Regions from separate parts of the Bacillus sp. FJAT-53060 genome, predicted to be linked through region 2. Evidence: riboswitches for the same ligand, from Rfam matches in the RefSeq annotation. Region 2 holds a riboswitch; the other holds the start of a gene.

Region 1 (10,707 bases), on a different contig from region 2:
TTTAGAGCAACTAAACAAACAAGGTGTGACCATTTTAATGATCACACATGATATGCATTTGATGCTTGAATACACAACAAGAACCATTGTGATTGCAGATGGAGAAAAAATCGCAGATGATGCACCTGCCAAACTGCTCACAGATCAGTTGCTTGTCCAAAAGGCAAGTTTAAAGGAAACGTCGCTGTATGAGCTAGCGCTAAAAGCAGATTGGCCAAATCCGAATGAACTCGTGGATCGCTTCATTGAGGTTGACAGAAAGGAACGAATGACATGGCTGTAGATATGCTGTCCTATATCGATCGCCCCTCGCCAATTCATCGGCTGACAGGTGCAACCAAACTCATTTGCTTTATCCTCTGGTCATCCGCAGCGATGCTCACGTATGATACGGGCGTTTTAGTCTTTATGCTAGTCGCCAGTATCATATTTTTCCATCTGTCGAACGTACGATTTCGTGATATATCCTTCGTGATGATTGTGTTGGTAATTTTTCTTGTGATCAACAACATCGCCATTTACATCTTTGCACCGCAGCAAGGTGTCGCCATCTACGGAGCAAAACACGAGCTTTTTCATATCGCAGGCCGGTACAATGTCACACTTGAACAGCTTTTCTATCAATTGAACATTACAATCAAATATGTGACCGTCATGCCAGCAGCGCTCTTATTTATCGTCACAACAAATCCAAGTGAATTCGCCTCATCGCTCAGCCGAATCGGCGTCAGCTACCGGATTTCCTATGCTGTAGCGATTGCCCTGCGCTATATTCCAGATATCCAACGGGATTTCCGGACGATTGCAATTTCTCAGCAAGCAAGAGGAATCGATTTATCAAAGAACGAAAAACTGGGGAAACGAATCAAAAATGCGTTATCGATTGTGATGCCTCTCATTTTCTCTAGCTTAGAGCGGATTGAAACGATCAGCAATGCAATGGAGCTGCGTGGATTTGGAAAGCATAAAAAGCGCACATGGTTCACCGCCAACGACTTTCAAAAAGCAGATTATGTGGCGTTAGTGTTTGTTGGTGTGGTGCTGATCGTGACACTTGTAATTACATTTATTAGAGGAACGAGATTTTATAATCCGTTTGTATAGAAAGAAGCCTTCACAGGAAGTGGAGGCTTCTTGTGTTGTTTGTGGATAAAAGGTTTGGGAAATGGCAAAAGACTATTAACATGTGAATAAATCGGTTATATTGAACAATGAGCGAAATACTTGTGAATAACCATAGAACATATTGGAGGAATAAGATACTTATGAACAAAACATTTTATGCTTGTGTAGAACACATTGAAACCGTACTAGATATGTATATAGATGATCATGAACTGCCACCAGAATTCAGAAAAATCGAACATACACACAGTTTATCCACAACCTGTGAATTGTGCGATGAACCTGCAATATATATAGTAGGGAACGCGTGATCGGACACAATATACACAAATTTTATCCACAATTGTTGATAACTTATATGAATAACTTGTTCTTAAGGTGGGGATGACCTGTGAATATATCAATTATCACAGTAGGAAAATTAAAAGAGAAATATTTAAAGCAAGGCATAGCCGAATACACAAAACGATTACAGGCCTATGCGAAAATTGAGATCATTGAGCTAGCGGACGAAAAAGCGCCCGAACATCTCAGCCATCAAGACATGAAAATCATCAAAGACAAAGAAGGCGAACGAATCCTAAGCAAAATCAATCCAGACGCCCACGTCATCACCCTCGCCATCGAAGGAAAAATGAAAAGTTCCGAAGAATTAGCCGAAACAATAGATAATCTGGCAACTTACGGAAAAAGTAAGGTATGTTTTGTCATAGGCGGATCGCTTGGATTAAGTGACGCTGTGATGCAGCGCACGAATGAGAAGCTGTCATTTTCGAAAATGACGTTCCCGCATCAGTTGATGAGGTTGGTGCTGATGGAGCAGATTTATCGGGCGTTTCGGATTGTTCGCGGGGAGCCTTATCATAAGTAAATGCAATTATTATGTACAGTTATAGCTAGTGTTTTATAGATATGACTGTTTTTTATGTAAGAATAAAATTGAGTTGAATATGTTATTACTAGTTGTGAACTAATAAATTTTAAAAAAACTATGCTTATAAAAAAATGAATTGGAATTGGTTAATAACGACTTTGACAATTCACGATAAAAAAAATAATTCTCCTAACAAATGTATATAATGTTTGGAAATATAATGAATTTACACAATCTAATGAAGCAAAAATAAAATTATATTTCGATGATGAATATATTGAATGTGCTTTAAGAAAAGGTAAAAATGGTCATGTAGCAGTAAGATTTGATACTATCGAAAGTTTAAAAATAGAAATTATGTATTATTTTGCTAATTATAAAAATCCTAGTACACATCTAGTCCCAGGATTGGCTGGGATTTTATCTAATAAGACCTATATTCGCAGATACGCTAGAACTAAATCAATAACAGTTGGTGATGCAAACCTAGTGTTAAGAAATATAGTAGTTTCTTTAGGGTTAAATAAAAAAAGAAGACGAATTTAATGAATTGGTAGATAAGATAAAGTTTATATTCCCTAATATTCAAATTTAAGAGTGAATTATAATGAGGATACAGATGAGTATTTAAGTGTAAGGTGGATTTCTCCATCAAACGAGCCGAACATCCTTTGATTTATTAGACCTTAATCAGATGAAGTGAAGTCATCGTGTGTAAGGTAGAGGGAGTGTAACATCAAACAGATTACCATTGACAGCTTTCTTCTTGAGGCGTAAAATATGAAATTATTCAGAAATAGCAACATTTTAAGTAAATAACGAAGGCTATGATTGCTGTGGGTCACACTATGGCAGGAGCAGCTTCTGGAGAGACCACATGTATGTGCGGCGCCGAAGGGTTCACAATCTCAGGCAGAAGGACAGAAGAGTACGAAATATTGTATTTTTGATGCATTGATGATGTCATGTATTGCTTTTCTCTATTTGACTATTCTTTTATGACTATGAGATTGGAGCGCATCCAATCTCTTTTTTTATGTATTTTTTAAGAGTTCGCTATTGCAATATAAGATCGTGTTGTAGGAGGGCATTGAAATTGGCACAACAAGAGTTAAAACGAGATTTATCAAACCGTCATGTTCAATTGATTGCGATTGGCGGAACCATCGGAACAGGGCTGTTTTTAGGCTCTGGAAAGGCCATTCAATTGGCGGGTCCGTCGATCATTTTTGCCTACTTAATTGTCGGAATGGCTATCTTTTTTGTCATGAGGGCACTTGGAGAATTGCTCTTATCTAAGTCGGGCTATCAATCGTTAACCGATATTGCACAAGACTATCTTGGTTCTTGGGCTTCATTTGTGACAGGATGGACGTATTGGTTTTGCTGGATTATGACAGTCATGGCTGATGTCATTGCGGTCGGGGTGTATGTGCAGTATTGGTTTGACATTCCGCAATGGATTCCTGCACTCATTTGTTTGTTGATTTTACTAGGATTTAATTTATTAACGGTGAAGCTTTTTGGAGAAATGGAGTTTTGGTTTGCACTTATTAAAGTCATCACAATTCTATTGTTAATTGGAGTCGGGATTGTCCTATTAATCATTGGGTTTCAAACAGATGCCGGATCTGTGACGGTCACGAATCTTTGGTCACATGGCGGGTTATTTCCAAATGGTATAACAGGCTTCTTGTTGTCATTCCAGATGGTGATTTTTGCTTATGTAGGAGTGGAACTTGTCGGCGTTTCCGCAGCAGAAACAGCGAATCCACAAAAAAATATTCCGTCTGCGATTCATAAAATTCCATTAAGAATTCTTTTTTTCTATGTGGGTGCCATCTTTGTTTTATTATGTATCAACCCATGGACCGAGCTCAGTGCATCAGAAAGTCCCTTTGTGAAAACCTTTGGACTTATTGGTATACTAGTAGCAGCGGGGCTCATTAATTTTGTCGTTCTGACGTCTGCAGCTTCAGCTTGTAATAGCGGTATGTTCTCAACGAGCCGTATTTTGTATAATCTCAGTCATCAAAAGCAGGGGCCAACTTCCTTTGGCCGACTGAATAAGCACGCTGTCCCAAGCAATGCGCTGTTTGTTTCAACAATCGTGGTGTCTGTCGGGGCTCTTTTGAGCAAGATGATGCCAGAACAAGCCTTTGGCATTGTGACGACGATTAGTGCCATTTGTTTCATTTGGGTCTGGAGTATTATTTTAATTTGTCACTTAAAATATAAAAAAGCACGTCCTGATCTGCATGCGGCATCTACTTTTAAAGCGCCATTCACACCTTTTGTGAATATCGGTGTCCTTGTGCTCTTTGCTGCCATTCTCGTGATCATGCTCTTCGCTGACGCAACACGCCCAGCGCTGTTATTGACACCAGTATGGTTCGGTTTCCTATTTTTGATTTATGCACGAAAGAAACGAAGTGCATGATAATGGGCGAAACAGCAAAGTCTTTTCGGGATGTGCTTTTTATCAATTAACGATTTCGAATCTTCAACATATACTTTGCATTGAGAAGAGTTGAGAGCGATTGACTCCGAGGGAATACACAATCAAAATAAACATGGCACCGGTCAATAGAAAATTCATCATTTGAAAGGTGTAAAACAGCCCTTCCAGCATCACATGCTTTTCGCCTTCTTTTCTGATATAGTCCTTGTCTGATGGATTTGGTAGATTGCGATTAGAATAGACAAGCTTTAGCACAGATATCGCTACATAAGAGTTAATTATATTGATCATCAATAAAGTTACATTGACAAGGATGAGCTATAGTTGTTGCTTGGTCACGATAGCAACACCAATTGCCTCGTTTTTAGTTCATCCTCCTCGAATAGAAAAATAGTGAAAGCTTAACAGCCAGCAGGGACGGCATTAATACGTCTCGTTCCATTAAGCTGATCGTCTGGCGAGAAACCTTTACACGCTTTGCAAGCTCAGTTGGTTCAAACCATCACGTGGGGCAGCTCTTTTAGCCGATTTTTCATCATGTCACCTCAAATATTATCCCAATATTTACTTTATTGTAAAATATTATATTCATTTTGATATTTGTCAAAATGATAAAAATAATTGTTATAAAGATCACCTTTATTCAAAAGGTCAACAATGATACGCTAAAGGAAAGAGAAATAGAAAACAGGTGATGCCCATGCTCATTGATCAATTAAAAAATGACTTACATCAATCACAACCGTTGTTTATTGGAGAAGAGACAGCGTTCAAAGCCGCAGTCCTTGTCCCTTTGGTGCAAGTCAACGGGGAATGGCATGTTTTATTTGAGATACGATCGCTGACGATGAAAAAACAGCCTGGTGATATTAGCTTTCCTGGAGGCAAACTCGACGGGGGCGAAACAGCGCAAGAAGCGGCATTGCGAGAAACTCATGAAGAACTGGGCATTCCGCCCGAATCAGTCGAAACCGTTGGACAGCTCAGCCCTTACATTGCCTCTCCATCCTTCGTGGTGTATCCATATGTCGGTATCATTGATGAACAGAAGGTCAAACACTCCTTTAATCAAGAGGAAGTGGAGGAGACCTTTATCGTGCCTCTATCTTGGCTCTGCCAATACGAGCCGTACTTACATCATGTATCTGTTCAGCCAACACCAGCTGAGGACTTTCCTTATGAAAAAATCATGAATGGTGAGAAATACCGCTGGGGGAGTCGTTCGATTGAGGAATGGTTTTTTGATTATGAAAACTATACCATTTGGGGATTAACAGCCCGCATATTAAAGCATTTTGTGTCCGTTGTAAAAAGAAATGCCTAAAGAATCGCTCTCTAGGAATTTGGGTTTATATAGACGCTCTTTCGCTGTTTGTTTTTCTTTCCCAATTGGAATAGGGGATCTAGCTTGGCTCAATCCGTAGGAAGGCATGTTCACACGTAGACTGATTCATACGAGCCTGCTTGAATTTGATAGGTTTCATGACAAATTCCTACTGCGTCATTTTTCCGTGCTCTCTGATTAAATGCTTTCCAAGCCGCCAAATGTTTCTCCATCTTGGCATAGGCAAGGAGGTCCTCTATTGACTGCAAATATTGAATCATGGTTGTGGTGCGTAAACCAAGTCCCGAAAAAACCAATCTCTTCTGATGCGTATACAGTTCTTTGATCATGCTAGGAATTATTGCCATGAATACAGGCAGCCATTGATGGATGGCCCAGCGTTAATTGATTCGTTATCAGTTGTGTATCTGCCAGCAAGTATGTGTTTTTTCATCTGTTCACAAGTTTCCACTGCACCAATCAATTCCTGCTTGGGTCACTTTCTTTCCATAATCTAAACCAGCCAGTACTTCATATCAGCTTCATCTGGATACAGTTCATTAATGTTTTTTTAATCGAAACATATGTCTCATAACGGAACGAAGCCCCCCTCCCATAATCCTGTAAAAGCGCCAGTTTTTTCTCAAAAGAAAGATATTGTCCAAAGAATAACTTTAATAAAACTTCATTTCGTTCTACTGGTAACTGATCAGCGGCTGCGCCACATCGTATAATAAGCAGAAGAGCACTTAAACACAAATCTAAATTGAGGGGTCTATTTCACCTTAATAGACCATTTAAATTTTGCAGTAGAACACTTCAAAAAGAATATTAATATCACAAATCTCGTGTACTGGGAAATCAAAAATTACTAAGAAGAATTTGAAGTAGGTAATTATGCACTAGGTGAAAAACCTGATTCGAAAGATGGTATAAAGTATGCCAAGATGATCGGGAGTAGAAGTCAATCTTGCGATAATTAAATGTGAAAATGGACCTTATTACAGCCGGTTCATTTCCCATGTGAAATTCTTTGTGGGAAGATTTTATGCAAATAAATTATTATCAGATCAAGAAAATGAGCTGCTGGAACAAATTGCTCACTTGTATCCTCAGCAATGGATGTTGCCAACAGGTGCATAGTATCGTCATCATATATTGTGGTACATATCCACCGCCTCCTTTCTTTCAACAAGTAAAGTAAATGTATAACCACTCGCCTCATCATGAGGCAAGTGGTTCTTTGTATAGTACCGTTTTATATTATGTCCCTATAGGCCGTTCTGCTGTACCAGGATTCGAGTCATTTAACGGATTGAAAAACCCTGTTTGTCCAAAGACAACGATGGCTAAAGCGAAAATCAGTAAACTCATTTTTTTCATCAGAATTCCTCCAGTCAATTTTATGATGTTCCGTGTGATAGGCTTCCTTTAAAAAGAGATATGCTTGATCTATTGATCCCAACTCTTCAAAGTGTCTCGCAGCTAATGCACTCAATTCACGTCCACCTTCAGCATCCTTTAATTCTTTCAGAATACGGATTTCATCGAAACAGGTTTGAGCTTTTTTGGTCATGTCTTCAGTGAAATATAGATGATAGAGCAAATTCATTTTTGCTGTATAGATGGGGCTTTTCTTCGTTTCATGTTTTTGTTTAAGCAATTCGAAATAATAGAGAGCTTGTGTTCTGTCATCAATAGAGAGCAGCTCTTTTATTAACATAAACATGGAGTGATGGAAATAACACGATGAAAGGTAGTCATCATCACTAAGAGCCTTTTCTAGTGCATCGATACATTTTTTTGATTCTCCAGCTTCGGCATACAGAATGCTGATATTATGATAAAGCTGTGATGTTAGAAAATAATCATTTAGACCTTTTGCGATATATAACGCTTTTTTGTAGTAGTTCTCTGCTCTTTTGTAGTCACCAATATCCATAAAATTGGTGGCGGCAATCACAAAGGCTGCAACCAGTCTCCTTTCATACCCTTCATGACTTTTGAAAATATCAATGGCATTCTGAATATAGTGAAGTGAAATCAGGCTTTGATGAAGCAGCATATATAAGTTTGCAATCTTTGTATGAAATTCAGCTACTTCTATTTCATCAGGAATGTTTTGTAGTTTTTTCTCTGCAATCTTAAATAGTCCAATCGCTGAAGCATAGTCTCTCTTATGTGATGCGTAAAGGGCTTTGTACAGGTAAAAATAGTACTCAATTAAGTCATTTGTTTTAGAGGGGCAATCTAGCTCTGTCTTTTCATTCAGATTGTGACCTCTTCTTTCATATAACATGAGTTTATACTTGCCCTCTAGCAATGAATAATAAGTCAAGACCTCCTGATTCTCTTCCATTTTTTTAAGTAATTCCTTTAATTCTGTATACATTGCGTTTGCACTGTGTACATCATGCTTACGAATCGCAATTCGCCAATCATTTAAACGGTTCCCCACCTGTTCAGCTGAAATGGTAGTCATGAAAATTTCACCTCTTTAAGATCCTTTCACCTGTTTCAACAAAAACGATATCACAATTTTTGGTAAAATATAATTGTTTTGGAGAGGTGATTGACAAAAGGTAATAAAAGGGACCTTAGGTCATGTGATGTACGATATTGTACTGATGAATAATCGTTTGTACAAATGAATAAAATCGTTTTTTAAAATGCTAAAAAAGTGATAAACAGATCAATTTTGTCATTATTTTTGAAAATATCACCCAAATATTTATAATAAAGCAATTTTAGGTATTTTTGAGGAAGAATGAAAGATCGATCTAGTAAAGAAAATCAGTTATAATGTTGCTAGAACGTATTGGGAAAGAAATAGATAGAAGCAGACAAAGATAGATATAAATACCAATTACAAAGAATCACGTATGTTAGAAAGGATTTCGGAATGAAGAAAAGATCTCAAACCTTGAATTGGACAAACACACTAGTTATTATGACGTTCTTACTCGTTTTAGTGACTCTTTACATGTCAAAGACATCCTTTTATAGCAAAGAAATTGAACTGTTGACGGAGTCATGTCAACAAGCAGACGGAAAAATTATTTTAGAAACAAATGATTTTTCCATGGATTACTTATTTACATGTAAGGAAAAGTAAAAACAGCCAGCTTCTGAAGTGCACCCCAAATGTTAGAACTTTTCTTTATTACTAAATTAAGAGCACCTTTTGGCTCATCTGCAAAAAGAATGCTTGGTTCATTCATCAGAGCTTGACAGATAGAGGCTCTTTGGGCTGTCCGCCTGATACCTCTAATAAATATCTATCTGCTAATTGACCAAGATCAAGCTTTTCCACTTAAATATTTAGCTCGTTCATTTATTTTTTTCTCGGTCTTTTTTCGCTAAGTAAGCTTCAGCAATAATGTTGTCAAATAGATTGAGATTCTTTAGTAATTGGCTGTGCTAGTGGGTGTAACCTCTTTTGACTAACAAAAATGAACTTCACTCTCCTTTTAGACCGACCGTATGCAGGATTGGTATTAAAGGGACCAATCACTGATTATTGTTATCCAGCTCTCCAGTTAATCGTTTGAGAAGGGAGGAGAAGCTTCCCTTTTTTGCATGTAACGAGGTCTCAAGGATATCTATAAATGCTAGAGCTCGTTGCATACTTTCTTCGGCGATCGTTGGAAAAGGCTCCCATCAAATATGACCTGTGCAGAAGCAAGGAGAAATTCAACCGTCTCTTGCGGATACTGCGTCTGAAAAGTTCATTCTTCTACACCTTGCTGAATGACATCTGCCAAAACGGGTGATAGTTCTTTAATGGCTTTGATCAAGTTTTTTGATGCATTTCTGCATTAGAAGGTTGATGAAATTGTTCTATCATGCCCTGTTTATTACTGCCTTGCTTAGGAGATTGGGCCATATGATATGAAATAGCTTATCGACTACTGGCAGGTTTGGATCAGCCTCAATGCGCTTTGCCACAATGATATCTACTTTTATGATCCTATCACTAATGGCATCCATCACTTCTTCTTTGGATGAAAAGTAATTAGAATGTGCCTTTTGCAATGCCCACGGCTTTTAAAATGTCACATTTTTGCGCTCCTCAGGATGTTTAACGGTTCTCATAAAGCCATCCTTTCTTTTATAAGACTGTCGGTTGGTCCTTTAATTTTATTAAACACTTTTCAACGACTGTTTTTTGCGAGCTTTGCATTTATTGTGCAATGACACTATGATACATTGAATGAAAACATCTTCAGGAGAGATGCTGTATGCAATTTTTAACCAGTAAATTGGCTCAAGAAATGGTTGAACGAACGATGCATATTTTACATCAAAACATCAATGTTATGAATGCGGATGGTGTGATTATTGGTTCTGGTGAACGAAAAAGGATTGGACAAAAACATGACGGAGCACGACTTGTGCTGTTAAGCGGGAACAGTGTCGAAATTGACCAGGAGAAATCTCTCCACCTAAAAGGAGTGAGGCCCGGAATCAATTTGCCTATTTGCTTTCACGAACAAGTAGTTGGTGTGATTGGGATTACTGGTGAGCCAGAGGACATTCGGCATCATGCCGAGCTAGTGAAAATGGCAGCTGAACTTGTATTAGAGCAATCTTTTCTGCTTGAACGAGTTCAGTGGCGGCAACGTATAGAAAGTGAAATTGTCAATCAGCTTATATCTCAATCCGACGTTGGTGATCATCAGCTAAAAAACCGAGCTGCATGGCTGGGAATGGATTTAGATAAGCGTCGAATGGCGGTCGTTTTTCAGCCAGTTCCCTCCTCTGAGGACACCGTGCACAAAATGATGCATGCGATACAATACGATAAGAATCCAACTGATTTACTAGGAATGACCTTCCTTCATGAATTGATTCTTTTAAGACAGCCGATCCGTGAACATAGTCTGAAGCATGTGATTGAGCAGCTACAGCGAACGATGACGA
Region 2 (10,707 bases):
TTTCTAGCCGGTCTCCTTTGTAAAGGCCAAGGCGCCAATAAATGGATACCCATCTAAGCATTTTAAACGGGATGAATTGACACCTGCGGTCAAGCAATTGATGCTCATCCATTTCATCTAAAAGCTCCCGAATCTCCTGACTTGTAAAACCTGCTGCGATCAGTGAAGCAATGATGGCTCCAGCACTTGTACCAGCAAGGCGGACAAATTGACATCCTCTCGCCTCAAGTGCTTCATAGGCACCTGCAAGTGCTGCACCCTTAATGCCTCCACCTGAGAACACACCATCTATTTTCATCAAGGAGCCCCCTTTTTATCATCACTATTAATAGTGTAGGAGCATTTGCTTTCAATTAGAACTTTATTCAAAAAGGACACCCCCAGCATGGGTGTCCTTTTTCTTAAGATTCTTGATTTGTTTGTTCGTTTTTCCTTTGAATCGCTTTCAGATGAATAGATCGCTCTTCGTTCTCTTCAAAGAATTGAACGAGATCACCAATGCGGTCAATACTGTTCCAGCTAAGATGATGTTCAATACCTTCTACATCATCATAAATTTTCTCTTCATCTACACCAATGATTCTTAAAAATTGTTCTAGTAGTTCATGTCTATATACGAGACGTTTTCCAATTTTTTTGCCTTTCGGGGTTAAAATCAGACCACGATATTTCTCATAAATGAGGTATTCATCTTTATCTAGCTTCTGAACCATTTTTGTTACAGAGGAGGGATGGACAGCTAGAGCTTCTGCAATATCAGATACTCTGGCATATCCTTTTTCTTCTATCAGCATATAAATTTGTTCAATATAATCTTCCATACTAGGTGTAGTCATAAAACCCCTCCAAAATGCACCTTTACTTAATAATTATAACAATTCTACACCATCGCCCATTAAAAAACAAGAAGTCTCCATCGTCTTAACGCTTGTAATTCCAATCATCTGAGGCATATTTCGTTTTGGCGAGATGGTGGACACTCGATAATTCTTCATCTGTCAGCTCATAAGGCACAAGCTCGATATTTAATCCTTTTTCAAACCCTCGTTTAAACGCAACACGCGCATCGTCTATCGTACATGTTCGGTCTGAGATTTCATTGATCGCGACCGCCTTGTTTTTAAAGCTCCGCTGCATCCGCTCTCTCACCCGATCGTTTGGATAAAGAAACAAATCGAACAATTTGTCCTCATCAAGATCAATTAAGATCGAGCCATGCTGGAGGATCACACCTTTTTGTCTCGTTTGAGCACTGCCTGCGACTTTTCTGCCTTCTACCACAAGCTCGTACCAGGAAGGGGCATCAAAGCATACAGAAGATCTTGGATTTTTTAAGCTTTCCTTTTCTTTTTCTGTACGAGGAATGGCAAAATACGCATCGAGTCCCAGTTCTTTAAAGCCCTCTAAAATACCTTCTGAAATGACGCGGTATGCCTCGGTCACCGTCGCCGGCATCTCTGGATGCTCTTCTGACACGATAACGCTGTAGGTTAGCTCCTGATCATGAAGAACCCCGCGGCCACCTGTTGGTCTGCGGACAAATCCAAGACCATAGCGTTCTACCGCTTCCATGTTGATTTCTTTTTCAACTTGCTGAAAATACCCAACAGATAATGTCGCCGGATTCCATCCATAAAAACGGATCACAGGCGGGATGAGCTTTTCACTATGCCAATAAAGCAAGGCTTCGTCCATTGCCATGTTAAAGGCAGGATCTTGGTTTCCTGTATCAATAAAACACCATTTCTCTTTTTGCATATAAAAATCCCTTCTCTTTTACGTAGTCAATGTTAGATGATGGTGGCAAGCCACCGGTTTTCTCTCTTCATCAGTCTATCAAATAGGGAAGGAATTGAAAATAATTCTTATCATTTATGATGACAAGTTTCTTTTGCTTTACTATAATAGTATTTGTCTAAAACGTACCATCAGGCAGACGCACTGTGCTGATGCTCAAGAAGGAGTCGAGTCGTATTGCCAATATTCAACTATATCGTCCTCTCACTTTGTGGACTTTTCGTTCTTTATTCCATCGGCAGTTACATTTATCAGCAGCGCATTATGAAAACGCTGACTGAAGCAGAATTTATTAAAGGCTATCGTAAAGCTCAACTCATTGATGTGAGAGAGCCAAATGAGTTTGAAGGCGGGCATATTTTAGGGGCAAGAAACATCCCCCTTTCACAACTAAAGCAGCGAAAAAATGAAATACGTCCTGACAAGCCTGTTTATCTTTATTGCCAAAATAACTTCAGAAGCGGAAAAGCAGCCCAAATTTTACGTAAAAACGGCTGTCGTGAGATTTGTAATTTAAAAGGCGGCTTTAAAAAATGGAGCGGCCGCATCAAAACAAAGAACTAACAAAAAAGACTCTGGGATTTACCGCTCCCTGATATTTTCCCCTTTAAGTAGACAGTGTAAAAAGCCCAATTTTCATAAGCGGCTGTCACACTATACTTGAAGGGGATTTTTTATGGCACATACAGGACAACATTTTCAATACTATACGAAAGAATTTAAGATGAAAGCTGTCAAAATGTACGAAGAATAGAAGCTATCACTCATTATCTGAAGCATCAGGTCTCAGAAGTTCAACTCAGCAAAAAAATTGGGTCAAAGGTCAGATAGAATACTTAAAAAAGCGTTATCCAAATCTTCACGGGGAGGACGGATTTTGAAGACTGCACGGTTTGAAGTTGTTCACGAATTAAAGACCCTTTATCTGTTGACATGGCTGGTGTATCCATGGCGTAAGAATCAAGGGTTTGAATCGAATCATTTTTCTCTCATCTCAAAACACTTCACAAGAGCATAGAAGATTACATTCAATTCTATAATCACGATCGATTCCAGAAAACATTAAACCAGTGTGCTCCGGTAGAATACCGTCACACACTGGCTACTTAGGCTTTTTATATGTGTCTACTTGACAGGAATAAGACCAAAATGTAGGGCTTTTTTATTTTCTCTCAAAAACAAGAACTGGATGACGCGCAGCCTTTGTTTCGTCCATTCGTTTGACAACTGTTGTATGCGGCGCTTCCTGCACCACTTCAGGATTCTCTTCTGCTTCTTTTGCAATCTGAATCATCGCTTCAATGAATGCATCAAGTGTCTCTTTTGATTCCGTTTCAGTTGGTTCGATCATGATACATTCTTCTACATTGAGCGGGAAGTAGATTGTTGGCGGATGATAGCCAAAATCAAGCAATCGTTTGGCAATATCAAGTGTCCGCACACCTAGTTTCTTCTGACGTTTACCTGAAAGAACAAATTCATGCTTACAGTGACGATCAAATGGCAAATCGTAATGAGCACTTAAGCGGCGCATCATATAGTTCGCATTTAACACAGCATGATCTGTTACAGCCTTTAGACCATCTGGGCCCATAGAGCGAATGTAAGCATATGCCCTGACGTTTATACCAAAGTTGCCATAGAACGGCTTGACGCGTCCAATTGATTCTGGACGATCATCGTCAAAATAAAAACGTTCTTCCTTCTTCACAAGCACTGGCTTTGGCAAGTACGGAATCAAATCCTCTTTCACTCCAACTGGACCTGAACCAGGACCTCCGCCTCCGTGTGGCCCGGTAAAGGTTTTATGAAGATTTAAGTGCACCACATCAAATCCCATATCCCCCGGTCTTGCTCTGCTTAAAACGGCATTCAAGTTCGCACCATCATAATAAAGCTTACCGCCAGCTCCATGAACGATTTCAGCCATTTCTAAAATATTTTCTTCAAAAAGACCGAGTGTATTGGGGTTTGTTAGCATGAGAGCAGCTGTTTCTTCATTCACGACACGTCGTAAATCCTCTAAATCAACAAGCCCCTTTTCATCAGATGCAACGGTAATCGTTTCGAATCCAGCCACTGTCGCAGATGCAGGATTCGTTCCATGCGCAGAATCTGGCACGATGACTTTTGTTCGTTTATGATCTCCTCTTGCTTCGTGATACGCACGAATCATCATGAGTCCCGTCCATTCGCCATGCGCTCCTGCCGCGGGCTGTAATGTCACAGCGTCCATTCCCGTTATTTCTTCAAGATGCTCACCAAGGTCATAAAGTAATTCTAATGCCCCTTGCACAGTGTCTGTCTCTTGGAGTGGATGAACCTGGGAGAAGCCTGCAAGACGGGCGACTTTCTCGTTAATCTTTGGATTATATTTCATCGTACAAGAGCCAAGAGGATAAAAACCGGAATCGACCCCATGATTACGTCTTGATAGTGCTGTGTAATGACGCATAATATCAAGCTCAGATACTTCGGGAAGCTCAGCATCCTCATGGCGGATGTACGTTTCATCAAATAAAGCTGGGAGCTCCTCTTCAGGTACATCTATATCAGGTAAGCTATAACCAATTCTTCCTTCTCTGGATAATTCAAAAATAAGCGGCTGATCTTGTTTATTCATGGCGATCCCCCAATTCCTTGATGAACGTATCAATTTCTTCTTTTATTCTTAGCTCTGTCACGGCCACAAGCATGTGCTCCTGGAGCTCTGGATAGTCTCGACCTAAGTCATAGCCACCGATAATCCCTTTTTTAAGCAATCGTTTATTGGCTTCTTTCACAGGCTCATTTAGCTTGATCACGAATTCATTAAAATGGGCTCCTTCTACATCAACCTGTAACCCGTGATTTGCCGCCTGCCTCTTGGCATAATGGGCTTTTTGCACGTTTTGATAGGCAATTTCTTTTATACCCTTTTTTCCAAGTGCCGTCATCGCAACAGAAGCGGCTAATGCATTTAATGCCTGATTGGAACAAATATTTGAAGTCGCTTTATCTCTTCGAATGTGCTGCTCACGCGCTTGAAGGGTGAGCACAAATCCACGAACGCCATTCTCGTCTTCTGTTTGCCCCACTAAACGCCCCGGTACTTTCCTCATTAATTTTTTCTTCACGGCGAAATACCCGCAATGAGGTCCGCCAAATGCAGCCGGGATGCCAAACGGCTGTGCATCACCAACGACAATATCTGCTCCAAGATTTCCTGGCGGCTTCAGTAAACCGAGAGCAAGCGGATTACTTGAGACAATAAACAGGCTTTTTCCTTTATGCGCAATCGGTTCAATGTCTTTTAGCGGTTCAACGACACCGAAAAAGTTTGGATATTGCACAAGGACAGCGGCTGTTTCGTCGCAGACAGCCGCTTCTAATGCAGCTACATCCGTCTGTCCTTTTCGCGCAGGAACCTCGACCACTTCGATATGCTGCCCTTTGGCATATGTTTTTAGCACCGCTCTTGATTCAGGATGAACCGTCTCAGAGACGACAATTCTTTTCTTCTTTGTATGTCCTGCAGCCAGCATCGCCGCTTCAGCTAATGCTGTTCCGCCATCATACATAGAGGAGTTTGCAAGATCCATACCAGTCATCTCAGCGATCATGGTCTGAAACTCAAAGATGGCTTGCAATTCACCCTGCGAAATCTCCGGCTGATAAGGTGTATACGCTGTATAAAATTCAGAACGTGAGATCACATGATCTACAATCACAGGCTGATAATGATCGTACACACCAGCACCAAGAAACGATGCATAGGAAACGGTATCCTTGTTCTTACCAGCAAGACGAGACAGCTCCCGCACAAGCTCTGTTTCAGATGCCGCTTCTTTAATATTGTATGCTCCTTTGAATCTTACTTTCTCTGGGATATCTGAAAAAAGCTCATCAATTGACTGAACGCCAATGACATCCAACATTTCTTTTTGACCTTGCTCTGTTTGCGGCAAATACCTATGCTTCATCCTCTATTCCCCCTGGTTATGTGGCTCTTTTATAAAATGGTGTGGCAACGATTTTGGCTTTTAGACGTTTTTTACGAACTTGCACTTCAACCTCTGTCCCAAGCTGTGCTTGAGATGTTTTGATCAAGGCAAGACCTACATTTTTCTTTAACGTTGGAGATTGTGTACCCGTTGTGACAAATCCAATCTGCTCCTCTCCTGAAAAGACCGGATAGGCTGTCCGCGGAATCCCTTTATCAATCATTTCAATCCCGACAAGCTTACGCTTCGTTCCCTCTTCTTTTTGTTTTTTAAGCACAGCTTTCCCAATAAAGTCTACTTCTTTATCCGTTTTGACAGCAAAACCAATCCCACCCTCTAATGGGGAAATGTCCTTTGTCAACTCCTGACCATAAAGCGGTAGTCTCGCTTCAAACCTTAAGGTATCACGTGCACCAAGCCCACACGGAATAAGTCCTTTTGGCTGACCCGATTCTAATAAAGATGACCAAATATGGACAACATCTTCTGCCAGGCAGTAGATTTCAAAGCCGTCTTCACCTGTGTATCCAGTTCTTGAGACAAGCACCTCTTTTTGAGCGACCTCAGCTTGTGATAGAAACGTAAATGGTTTGAGTGATGTCACCTCTTCATTCGCCACATCCTTTATGATGTCAGCAGCGAGTGGCCCCTGAAGTGCTAACAGGGCGATTTGGTCAGAGACGTTTTTGATTGACACATCATCTTCAATCTGATGGTTCAATAGCCAATTCACATCTTTTTCGATATTTGATGCATTAATAACAAGCAAATAGTTGTTCTTTTCTTTTTGATAGACGAGCAGGTCATCCACCGTCCCGCCATCTTCATAACACATAGCTGTATATAGTGCCTTACCGTCTGAGAGCTTAGACAGATCATTGGTTAATAACCTTTGTAAAAAAGGAAAGGCATCTTGACCTTTGACTTCTACCTCTCCCATGTGAGAGACATCAAAAAGCCCTGCTTTTGTTCTAACAGCTTCATGTTCTTCTTTAATGGAAGAAAATTGGACAGGTAATTCCCAGCCCCCGAAGTCAATGGTTTTTGCCCCAAACGTTTCATACGCATGAAAAAGCGGTGTTCGTTTCAACATTAATCGTTTCCCCCTTTTTTCTTACAGTGCAGAGCACAAGCTGAATTTTCAGAAAAAAATCACAGCAAAAAAGGACAGAGAGCTTCCTTTTATCAAAAAGAAGTCTCTGTCCTTGCACCTGAAAGTTTACAGCACAACATCAATGTGCGTTTTCCCCTTTGGTGGTTTGCTCATAAAAAAGCAAACACTCTCCAGAGTTGCGTCCGGTAAGGGTACTTTTGCCTGAGAGATTCACTGAATCAATTCAGCTTGCTCCTTCGGCGCCTGCCAGTGCAAAATAACCGCCAAGTCTCTCCCCATACCATCATCCGCTCATATTCTTCACATTTATTGGACATACTATCAAAATGGGTGACTTATTATCTAAATCACTTACCAACATCCTACCATTAGAAATGGATAGAGAGCAACAGAAAAATCATTAACATTTTTAAAATAAACATTCAATATCGTTCGTTTTTATTGATATATATAGTCTTTTAAAGACCTCTAAAAAATGAAGCGTTTAAAAACAGAACGATTTTATCATGATCCTACTAGAAAGGCAGGCGATGACATTGAAGATTCAAACGATTTTTGATCAGGATTGGACGAGTGAATTTCAGCAGCGGCTGGCATTAGATGGCCCCTGGGCGAACTGGGAAATGTACCGTTTAGCGACGCAGGTGCAGAAAGTCACAGCAATTGATTCATTCGAGGGCTTACAGGCTCCTGCGCACCTGCCTGCTTTCACTCCTTTAAAACACCAGCTCGAAGTAGCCAGAAGAGTCGTAGAAGAAATGAACGGAAAAGCCATTTTGGCAGATGAAGTGGGCCTTGGGAAAACCATGGAAGCAGGACTCATTATGAAAGAATACATGATTCGTGGACTGGCCCAAAAAATTCTCATTCTCGTACCCGCCTCCCTTGTGTCTCAGTGGGTACAGGAGCTTCGGACGAAATTTTACATTGATGCTGTCGAACAGAAAAAAAGCTATGTGTGGGAGCAGTGTGATGTCGTTGTTTCCTCAATTGATACTGCAAAAAGACAGCCGCATCGAGACACGATTTTATCAATTTCCTATGATATGGTCATTATTGATGAAGCACACAAACTGAAAAACAACAAAACAAAAAACTATGAGTTTGTGAGAAATTTGAATAAAAAGTTTTGCCTGCTGCTCACAGCAACGCCTATCCAAAATCGAATAGGGGAAATTTTTAATCTCGTTTCCCTTCTGAAACCAGGCCATCTAGGAAACGAACATCAGTTTAAAGATATCTTTGCCAAAAAAGACCTGCAGCTAGAAGACCATGACCGCTTAAAACAGTTAGTCAATAAAGTGATGATTCGTAACCGCAGGCAAGACACTGGCATGGAATGGTCAAAAAGACATGTGAAGACGATTTCCATTGATTTCTCTCCGACAGAACAAGCATTATATGATGAAATCTGCAAGCTAAAAGAGAACCCATCTTATACTAAACACATGTTTTCAATTATGACCTTGGAACGAGAATGCTGTTCAAGCCGCGAGGCGGTATATATGACGATCAAAAAAATGCAGGAAGAGGAAAAACATATTCTAGGATCTTCTGCCATCGCGCAAATCATGGAAAAAATCAACCAAGTTGAGCAAAATTCAAAGGCGCTCGAAGTGGTCAAACTCATTCAGCAGTTGAATGAGAAGGTCATTATTTTCACTGAATATCGTGCAACACAAATTTATTTACAATGGTTTCTTCAGAAAAATGGCATCAGCTCAGTTCCTTTTCGAGGTGGTTTTAAACGAAGTAAAAAAGACTGGATGAAAGATTTATTTAGAGAACGGGTTCAAGTGTTAATTGCCACGGAAGCTGGGGGGGAAGGGATCAACCTTCAGTTTTGTAACCAGATCATCAATTATGACCTTCCGTGGAACCCTATGCGTCTAGAACAGCGAATTGGACGTATTCATCGCCTTGGCCAAGAGCGTGATGTCCACATTTACAATATGGCAACGAACGGAACAGTCGAGGAACATATTTTAAAGCTTTTATATGAAAAAATTCAGTTGTTTGAAAACGTCATTGGCGATTTAGATGATATTTTAACCCGGATTGGTATCAAAGAGGCACAAAAAGAATTGCATCATATTCTCTTTCAGCACGAATCTGATGGAGACATGAAAAAGAAATTAACCCAGTTTGCATCGTATTTAACAGAAGCACAAACACCACTTTTAGAAAAAAAGACAGCAAGGCTCATAAAGGAGAGTTGATCAATGGAGCAGCGTGACATTCACACATTTCTTCTCCGTTTCTTTCAGGCGAATCAATGCGACATAATAGAAGAAAGTGCAGGACACCTAACCGTACAGCTGACAATAGATATGGATAAATTGATTATGAACCGTCCTTTTTATTGGCACTGGCTCGAAAAAACTGGTGGTGTACCTGAGCCTAGGCAATTAACCTTAATCACCGATCAAAAAAAAGCTGGCGACACGGTTGAAGGTGAATTTATCCACTTCGGCTCCCCTCGTTTATTTCAAATATTCGAGGCTGTGAAACAGCAAGGAAGATTTATCCGGCTCTACGAAAGAGTGAAACCACTCACAAACAACCAGATCGCACTGGAGCCATGGCTTGGTCTCAATGTGAAAATATCTTACCTGGCAGACTGCAAGAAGGATAAGCTACTATCACTTGGTCTTCATCTGATACGCGGGGAAGTCATAGAACAATTTCAAGATCAGCTGGAAACACGTGAGCTGTCGTCTCAAATCCCTGATTATTGTTTTACAATGAGTACAATGATCAAGCCTGAAAGTGGAGTCAAACGGCTCTATAGCCTAATGGAGCGTTATGCTTATGAGGAACCGGACGATTGGGCGGTGAAAGCTATTCAAAAGTGGAAGGAAGACTCGGAACTTTTAAACCAATTTTATGAAGGGACTTCAGACACATCTGTAGAATATGAAATAGAAAGACAAGCACTCAAAACTTTATACGAACCAAAAATCAGTCTTACGATTGAAAATGGAGGGCTTTTTTACTTACATCAAAAAAGAGGCGGTTAACTCATCGGTCTCCCCCTCTTCATGTTCATGTCACATACAATTTTCGATCAGTCAAGAACAAAGTTTGTCTGTTGTATTGGGCGGAAACATGACGCAAGCAAACTATGAGTTCTTACCACCTGTGTCTTTCCATTTAATGCGTTAGTGCCTGAAATACATGATTCAGTATTTTAGGAGGGTATTTGCATGGAAAAGAAAACGAACATATTAGACAGTGAATGGGTAAAATTATTAAACGAAGCTCGGAAGGCAGGACTAACAGTCGAGGAAGTCCGTCATTTTCTCAAATCAAACAAAAAAGTCCGCTGAGTCTCCCCCTCTGGTAAGAAGTCATTCTATCAAACCTTTCTGAATGTGCTATAATATCGAAAGGAAGGTGATGACATTGATTGGCCAGCGTATTAAACAATACCGCAATGAAAAAGGCTACTCACTATCAGAACTGGCCGAAAAGGCTGGGGTAGCGAAGTCTTATTTAAGTTCAATAGAAAGAAACTTGCAAACAAACCCCTCCATTCAATTTCTTGAAAAAATCTCCGCTGTTCTGGACGTCTCGGTTCATACACTGTTAAACGAAAAAGATGAAACCGAATACGATGGTCAATTAGATAGTGAATGGGAAAAACTAGTTCGAGATGCAATGACATCAGGGGTTTCGAAAAAGCAATTTCGTGAATTTTTAGATTATCAGATCTGGAAAAAAAAGCAATTGGAGGAGTAAAGCGCACGTTTTAGCGCATACTCCTCCAATTGCTATACAGAGCTCGATATCAGTCTAAACACTGGCTTTATT

The links. Region 2 has a riboswitch for glycine ahead of gcvT (glycine cleavage system aminomethyltransferase GcvT). Riboswitches for the same ligand answer to the same signal wherever they lie in the genome.
Region 1: linked by a shared signal. The riboswitch ahead of WAX46_RS05210 (amino acid permease) and the one ahead of gcvT (glycine cleavage system aminomethyltransferase GcvT) in region 2 are both predicted to bind glycine.

The regions. Positions count from the first base shown of each region.
Region 1 covers NZ_JBAWSW010000008.1:53,329-64,035, reverse strand. Annotated here, with positions in the region: gene WAX46_RS05230 (ABC transporter ATP-binding protein) at 1-283, shown strand, start outside; gene WAX46_RS05225 (energy-coupling factor transporter transmembrane component T family protein) at 274-1,104, shown strand; gene WAX46_RS05220 (CxxH/CxxC protein) at 1,266-1,436, shown strand; gene rlmH (23S rRNA (pseudouridine(1915)-N(3))-methyltransferase RlmH) at 1,517-1,996, shown strand; glycine riboswitch at 2,854-2,933, shown strand; gene WAX46_RS05210 (amino acid permease) at 3,096-4,439, shown strand; gene WAX46_RS05200 (NUDIX hydrolase) at 5,161-5,784, shown strand; gene WAX46_RS15755 (monooxygenase family protein) at 5,895-6,152, opposite strand; partial or broken gene WAX46_RS05190 (PRD domain-containing protein) at 6,570-6,659, shown strand; gene WAX46_RS05185 (Rap family tetratricopeptide repeat protein) at 7,088-8,266, opposite strand; gene WAX46_RS05180 (hypothetical protein) at 8,687-8,899, shown strand; partial or broken gene WAX46_RS05175 (ATP-binding cassette domain-containing protein) at 8,955-9,204, opposite strand; partial or broken gene WAX46_RS05170 (TetR/AcrR family transcriptional regulator) at 9,295-9,879, opposite strand; gene WAX46_RS05165 (CdaR family transcriptional regulator) at 10,026-10,707, shown strand, end outside.
Region 2 covers NZ_JBAWSW010000026.1:2,735-13,441, reverse strand. Annotated here, with positions in the region: gene WAX46_RS10635 (patatin-like phospholipase family protein) at 1-298, opposite strand, end outside; gene mntR (transcriptional regulator MntR) at 402-836, opposite strand; gene WAX46_RS10625 (lipoate--protein ligase family protein) at 922-1,758, opposite strand; gene WAX46_RS10620 (rhodanese-like domain-containing protein) at 1,981-2,361, shown strand; partial or broken gene WAX46_RS15860 (IS3 family transposase) at 2,770-2,907, shown strand; gene gcvPB (aminomethyl-transferring glycine dehydrogenase subunit GcvPB) at 2,960-4,420, opposite strand; gene gcvPA (aminomethyl-transferring glycine dehydrogenase subunit GcvPA) at 4,413-5,759, opposite strand; gene gcvT (glycine cleavage system aminomethyltransferase GcvT) at 5,776-6,873, opposite strand; glycine riboswitch at 6,978-7,070, opposite strand; glycine riboswitch at 7,074-7,181, opposite strand; gene WAX46_RS10600 (DEAD/DEAH box helicase) at 7,431-9,113, shown strand; gene WAX46_RS10595 (YqhG family protein) at 9,117-9,914, shown strand; gene WAX46_RS10590 (anti-repressor SinI family protein) at 10,101-10,223, shown strand; gene sinR (transcriptional regulator SinR) at 10,300-10,635, shown strand; gene tasA (biofilm matrix protein TasA) at 10,703-10,707, opposite strand, start outside.